3 regions of the Streptomyces sp. NPDC059201 genome follow, and region 3 is predicted to be linked to each of the others. Evidence: riboswitches for the same ligand, from Rfam matches in the RefSeq annotation. Region 3 holds a riboswitch; each other region holds the start of a gene.
What was found. Region 3 has a riboswitch for cobalamin ahead of ACFXMG_RS31690 (ABC transporter substrate-binding protein). Riboswitches for the same ligand answer to the same signal wherever they lie in the genome.

Region 1 (2,192 bases), on a different contig from region 3:
GGGGAAGGAAGGGACGGTACGGGCTCCGCGGTGATCCCCGCCCTGGCCAGGGCGCCGCCCCACTCCGGAAGCAGCCCGGCGGGAAGCTCGCGCGGGCGCCACGCGCCGGTGCCGGCGGCCGCGTCGAGGAAGGCGAGGGCGCAGGCGAGGGCGGCGGGGACGGCGTCGGCGGCGGACAGCCGGAAGGTCCGGGAGCCCGCCGTCAGGAGCGCGGCGCCGTCCGGTGCTGCGATCAAGGTCACATCGCCGCCGAGGCCGGTCACATCGCCGCGCCCGTCGTCGAGGACGAAGAGGAAACGCCCGGAGAGGCCCGCCGCGCGGGGCTCCGCGCAGAGGGCCGCGTCCAGCTCCCGCACCCACAACTGCACGTCCGCGTGGCCGAGTCCGTCGAGCCCGGCGGCGGGCGAGGCCACGATGTTGCGGACCCGCTCGTGCGTCGGGGACGGCAGCAGCCCCGCCGCCCCGAGCACCGCGGCCAGCTCCGCCCCGCACCCCTCCCCGAGCCCCCGCAGCTCCGCGTTCCCCCGCGAGGTCACACTGACCCGCCCGTCCCCCAGAGACGCGGCGGCCCCCGCCAGCACCTCCACCTGACGCGCCGTCAACCGCCCCCCGGGCAGCCGGAGTCGAGCCAGGAACCCGTCATCGGCGCCATGCAGACGCAGCGCCCCGGGGCACGCGTCGCCACGGTCCCGTATGCGGGGTTCGCCCGGTTCGGGCGTCGTGGGTGGGGTCGGCGGCATGGCGGCGAGCATACCCACGGGGAACCGGACGACCACCGGGTGTGATCCGGCCGACTCTCCGGCCCCCTCCGGCGCGCCGACCGCACGATCTACTATGCAGATCGGCATGGGGTCCCAGGACCCCGGGGAGGAAGCCCGGTGAGAATCCGGCGCGGTCCCGCCACTGTGAGCCCGTACCGGGGACGGTTCGGGTGAGTCAGGAACTCCCGCCGTCCATACGACCACCCGGGGCGCGGACAACCCCGAGGAAGGGCCTGAGCCTCGCCATGCTCCTGCTGCTGTCGCACTCCGACACCGACCTGCTCAGTGCCCGCGCGGCGAACGCTGCCGCGCCCGAAGGGCCGGTCGCGTACCGCTTCGCCAATCCCTCCCGGCTTCCGCTGGGTGACCTGACCGGGCTCCTCGACGGGGTCGAGCTCGTCGTCGTCCGGCTGCTCGGCGGGGTCCGCTCCTGGCAGGAGGGGCTCGACACGCTCCTCGCGAGCGGAAAGCCGGTCGTCGTGCTCAGCGGCGAACAGGCACCCGACGCCCAGCTGATGGCCGCCTCCACCGTGCCGATCGGCGTCGCCACCGAGGCGCACGCCTACCTCGCCCACGGCGGACCCGGCAACCTGGAGCAGCTGGCCCGCTTCCTCTCCGACACCGTGCTGCTCACCGGCCACGGCTTCGAGGCACCGGCCGCCGCCCCCACCTGGGGCCCCCTCGACCGCGCCGAGCGGAACGGGACCGGACCGGTCATCGCGGTGCTCTACTACCGCGCCCACCACATGAGCGGGAACACCGCCTTCGTCGGCGCCCTCTGCGACGCCATCGAGGACGCCGGGGCCCGCGCGCTGCCGCTGTACGTGGCCTCCCTGCGGGCCCCCGAGGAGGAGCTGCTCGCCGTCCTGCGCGGAGCCGACGCCATCGTCACCACCGTCCTCGCCGCCGGCGGCACCAAGCCCGCCGCCGCGCAGGCGGGCGGCGACGAGGAGGCGTGGGACGCGGGCGCGCTCGCCGCGCTCGACGTGCCGGTGCTCCAGGCGCTCTGCCTGACCGGCTCGCGCTCCGCCTGGGACGAGAACGACGAGGGCCTGTCGCCGCTGGACGCAGCCAGCCAGGTCGCCGTCCCCGAGTTCGACGGGCGGCTCATCACCGTCCCGTTCTCCTTCAAGGAGATCGACGCCGACGGGCTGCCCGCGTACGTCGCCGACGCCGAGCGCGCCGCCCGCGTCGCCGGCATCGCCGTCCGCCACGCCCGCCTCCGGCACATCCCGAACGCCGAGAAGAGGCTCGCGCTCGTCCTCTCCGCGTACCCCACCAAGCACTCCCGCATCGGCAACGCGGTCGGCCTCGACACCCCCGCCTCCGCCGTCTCCCTGCTGCGCCGCCTGATCGCCGAGGGCTACGACTTCGGCCCCGAGGCGGACCTGCCGGGCCTCGTCTCCGGCGACGGCGACGAGCTGATCTACG
Region 2 (2,192 bases), on a different contig from region 3:
CCGGTCGGCGACGGGGCGCCCGACAATTCGGTCGGCGCGAGCGGCTGAGCCCGGCAGACTTCCCGTCATGGACTTCACGATCAGGGCCGTACGGCCCGAGGAGCACGAGGAGCTCGGCGAGCTCACCGCCCGGGCCTACCTCGACGACGGGCACCTCACCTTCGGCGAGGACGACGACTACCTGCCGGTGATCAAGGACGTGGCCCGGCGGGCCGCCGAGGCGGAGGTCCTGGTCGCCGTGGACCCCGACGGGGCGCTGCTCGGCGGGGTCACCTTCACGCGCGGCGGCGGGGCGTGGGCGGACATCGCGGTCCCCGGCGAGGCCGAGTTCCGGCTGCTGGCCGTGGCGCGCGCGGCGCGCGGCCGGGGCGTCGGCGAGGCGCTCGTCCGGGCCTGCGCCGACCGGGCGAGGGCCCTCGACGGCTGCGCCCGGCTGGTGCTGTCCACCCAGGACGGGATGGCCTCAGCCCACCGGATCTACCGGCGGCTGGGCTTCACGCGGCTGCCCGAGCGGGACTGGAGCCCGGTTCCCGGCCTGTCCCCGCTGCTCGCCCTCACCCTGGAGCTCTGACACCTCACACCCGAGGGGGACACAACATGTGGGGGGTGCCGAGATCGGCGCCCCCCACATGTATGCTCGTGCTCGCTGTCGTCGCAGGGGAATCCGGTGCGAATCCGGAACTGTCCCGCAACGGTGTACTTCGTGTGCCCTTGTCCACGGAGCGAGTCCGAGCACCTGCCGGCAGTGCGCCCGGTACGACCGTTCCGGGTGCCGACGACGTCCGGGCCTCGCGGAGTGGGCCGGTGGACACGGGTGCATCCGCGTGTGTGCGCCCGTCCGCCCCTCCCCGCCGTGACCCCGGGCCGAGCGAGGGAGAGCCCCCACGTGACCATCGCGCCTGCGGGTCCGTCAGCCACCGAGGCCGCCGCGATCGAGAGCGACGGCCCCGGGACCGTACTGCTGCGGACCCTGACCGACCTCACCGCCGACCTCATCGACACCGACCCCGGCCGGGTCGCCGCCGCCGCGCTGCGCGGCCGGCACGCCGGGTCGGACGAGGCGGAACTGCGCGAACTGGCCACCGAGGCCGCGGCCGGTCTCATCTCCGAGGACCCCGCCTACTCCCGGCTCGCCGCCCGGCTGCTCACCCTCACCATCGCCGAGGAGGCGGCCTCGCAGGGCGCCGTCCGCTTCTCCGCCTCCGTCGCGACCGGTCACCGCGAGGGCCTGATCGCCGACCGCACCGCCGCCTTCGTCTCCCTGCACGCGAACCGGCTGGACGCGCTGATCGACCTGGCCGCCGACGACCGCTTCGGCTACTTCGGCCTGCGGACGCTGTACTCGCGCTACCTGCTGCGCCACCCGATCACCCGCAAGGTGATCGAGACCCCCCAGCACTTCATGCTCCGGGTGGCCGCCGGCCTCGCCGAGGACGACTCGGCGCGCGCGCTGGACGAGGTCGCGGCGCTGTACGGGCTGATGAGCCGGCTCGACTACCTGCCCTCCTCCCCCACGCTCTTCAACTCCGGCACCCGCCACCCGCAGATGTCCTCCTGCTACCTGCTGGACTCGCCGCTGGACGAGCTGGACTCGATCTACGACCGCTACCACCAGGTGGCGCGCCTGTCGAAGCACGCGGGCGGCATCGGCCTGTCGTACTCCCGGATCCGTTCGCGCGGTTCGCTGATCCGCGGCACCAACGGGCACTCCAACGGCATCGTGCCGTTCCTGAAGACGCTGGACGCCTCGGTCGCCGCCGTGAACCAGGGCGGCCGCCGCAAGGGCGCCGCCGCCGTCTACCTGGAGACCTGGCACGCGGACATCGAGGAGTTCCTGGAGCTCCGCGACAACACCGGCGAGGACGCCCGCCGCACCCACAACCTGAACCTCGCCCACTGGATCCCGGACGAGTTCATGCGCCGGGTGAACGCGGACGCCGAGTGGTCGCTCTTCTCCCCCGCCGACGTGCCCGAGCTCGTCGACCTGTGGGGCGAGGCGTTCGACGCCGCCTACCGCGCCGCCGAGGCCAAGGGCCTGGCCCGCCGCACGATGCCGGCCCGCGACCTGTACGGCCGGATGATGCGCACCCTGGCCCAGACCGGCAACGGCTGGATGACCTTCAAGGACGCCTCGAACCGTACGGCCAACCAGACCGCCGAGCCCGGCACGGTCGTCCACTCCTCCAACCTGT
Region 3 (2,192 bases):
CGGGAGGACGGCGAAGCGGCGGTTCTTGACCGCGGGGACGTCCTTGAGGGCGGGGTCGTCGAGGAGGCGCTTCTTCTTCTGCTCGACGGTGGTGGAGCCGTAGTCGTAGATGACGATGACCTCGGGCTTGCGGGCGACGACCTGCTCCCAGGTGGCGTCGCCGAACGCCTTGGGGAGGTCGGCGAAGACGTTGCGGCCGCCGGCCCGGCTGATGAGCTCGTTGCCGATGCCCTTGCCGCCGGCGGTGAAGGCGGTCTTGTCGCCGCTGTCGTAGACGAAGACGGAGACGGGGTCGAGGCCGCCGAGGCGCTTCTCGGTGGCGGCGACGGTGGCGCGGGCCTCCTTGTTCCACTTCTCGGCCCGGTCGGGGACGCCGAAGGTGCGGCCGACCTCGGTGACCTCGCGGTAGAGGTCGTCGACCGTGGGGGTGCCGGCGGGGCAGGACTCGCTGTTGAGGCGGGTGGTGATGCCGGCCTTGCCCAGGTCGTCGCGGGCGCGGCCGTCCTTGGCGTCGAAGGCGGAGGCGTAGCCGCCATAGACGAAGTCGGGGTTCGCGGCGAGCAGCGCCTCCTTGGAGGGGTACTCCTTGGAGAGGACGGGGACCGAGTCGTACGCCTTCTGGTAGGCGGGCAGGATCGCGTCGTCGAGGTAGGCGGTGCCGGCGAGGGACTTCTCCAGGCCGAGGGCGAGGAGGATCTCGGTGACGTGCTGGTTCATGGTGACCGCGCGCTTCGGCGGGGCCTTGAACGTGGTGGTCTCGCCGCAGTTGGTGACGGTGTACGGGAAGCCGGGGGCGGGCTTCGCGGCGTCCTGGTCGCTCGCGGGGCCGGCGCAGGCGGCGAGCAGGGGCAGCAGGGCGGTGGCGGCGAGCAGCCGGGGGCGCCGGGTCATGGCGGAGGGCCTCCTCCGGGGATTTCCACGTCCCCGATCGGTGGTGAGAAGGCGGCAGGTCAGTTCCTGGCTCCCACACGGGGGGTGTGGTCACAGTGGCGGGACCGCGCCGGACTCGCACCGGCTTCCTGGCTCCTGCCGCCCTGAAGGTCGGGGTCAGACTACTCGTACGCCTCGACGACCTTGACGTCCTCCTCGGTCACGATTCCGTCGACGATCGTGTACGAGCGGAACTGGAAGGGTCCGGCGGCGTCGGTGTCCGCGGTGGAGACGAGGACGTAGTGGGCGCCGGGCTCGTTGGCGTAGGTGATGTCGGTGCGGGAGGGGTACGCCTCGGTCGCCGTGTGCGAGTGGTAGATGATCACGGGCTCCTCGTCCCGGTCGTCCATGTCGCGGTAGAGCTTGAGGAGGTCGGCGGAGTCGAACTCGTAGAAGGTGGGCGAGCGGGCGGCGTTGAGCATCGGGATGAAGCGCTCGGGGCGGCCCGAGCCGACCGGTCCCGCGACGACGCCGCATGCCTCGTCGGGGTGGTCCGCCCGCGCGTGGTCCACGATGCGGTCGTACAGGTCTCGGGTGAGGGTCAGCATGGCGACAGGATAAGCCGACGGGCCGCCGCGTACCGAGGAGTGGTACGGGGCGGCCCGGATGCTGGGACGGGGTGGGTCAGGAGCGCTTGGCGAAGGCGGCGCCCTCGGGGTTGCGGGCCTTGAGCACCAGGTAGGCGACGGTGAGGATGAGTCCCCACACCGGGGCGCAGTAGAGCGAGACGCGGGCGCCCTCGTCGACGCCCATCATGACGATGACCATGCCGATGAAGAGGAGCGCGAACCAGCTCGTCCAGGGGGCGCCGGGGGCCTTGAAGGTGGACTCGGGCAGCTCGCCGCGGTCGCACTTGCGGCGGTAGCGGATCTGGCTGACCAGGATCATGATCCAGGCCCACATTCCGGAGATGGTGGCGAAGGAGACGACGTACTCGAACGCCTTGCCCGGGGCGACGTAGTTGATCCAGACGCCGACGAGCATGAGGGCGGCGGAGAAGGTCAGGCCGATGAGCGGGGTGCCGCCCTTGGTGAGCTTGGTGAAGACCTTCGGGCCCTGGCCGTTGAGCGCGAGGTCGCGCAGCATGCGGCCGGTGGAGTACATGCCGGAGTTGCAGGAGGAGAGCGCGGCGGTCAGCACGACGAAGTTGACGATGGCGGCGCCGACGCCGAGGCCCATCTTCTCGAAGGCGGCGACGAACGGGGAGACGCCGGGCTGGAACTCGGTCCACGGGACGACCGAGAGGATCATGATCAGGGCGC

Region 1: another riboswitch for cobalamin. It lies ahead of cobN (cobaltochelatase subunit CobN); the one in region 3 lies ahead of ACFXMG_RS31690 (ABC transporter substrate-binding protein).
Region 2: another riboswitch for cobalamin. It lies ahead of ACFXMG_RS36635 (ribonucleoside-diphosphate reductase subunit alpha); the one in region 3 lies ahead of ACFXMG_RS31690 (ABC transporter substrate-binding protein).

Annotation. Positions count from the first base shown of each region.
Region 1 is NZ_JBHZBB010000007.1:195,659-197,850, reverse strand. Features, by position in the region: gene ACFXMG_RS23220 (cobalamin biosynthesis protein CobG) at 1-752, opposite strand, end outside; cobalamin riboswitch at 832-968, shown strand; gene cobN (cobaltochelatase subunit CobN) at 1,007-2,192, shown strand, end outside.
Region 2 is NZ_JBHZBB010000017.1:51,514-53,705, forward strand. Features, by position in the region: gene ACFXMG_RS36625 (hypothetical protein) at 1-48, shown strand, start outside; gene ACFXMG_RS36630 (GNAT family N-acetyltransferase) at 68-571, shown strand; cobalamin riboswitch at 621-759, shown strand; gene ACFXMG_RS36635 (ribonucleoside-diphosphate reductase subunit alpha) at 887-2,192, shown strand, end outside.
Region 3 is NZ_JBHZBB010000012.1:94,094-96,285, reverse strand. Features, by position in the region: gene ACFXMG_RS31690 (ABC transporter substrate-binding protein) at 1-891, opposite strand, end outside; cobalamin riboswitch at 931-1,075, opposite strand; gene ACFXMG_RS31685 (Mov34/MPN/PAD-1 family protein) at 1,053-1,478, opposite strand; gene ACFXMG_RS31680 (amino acid permease) at 1,555-2,192, opposite strand, start outside.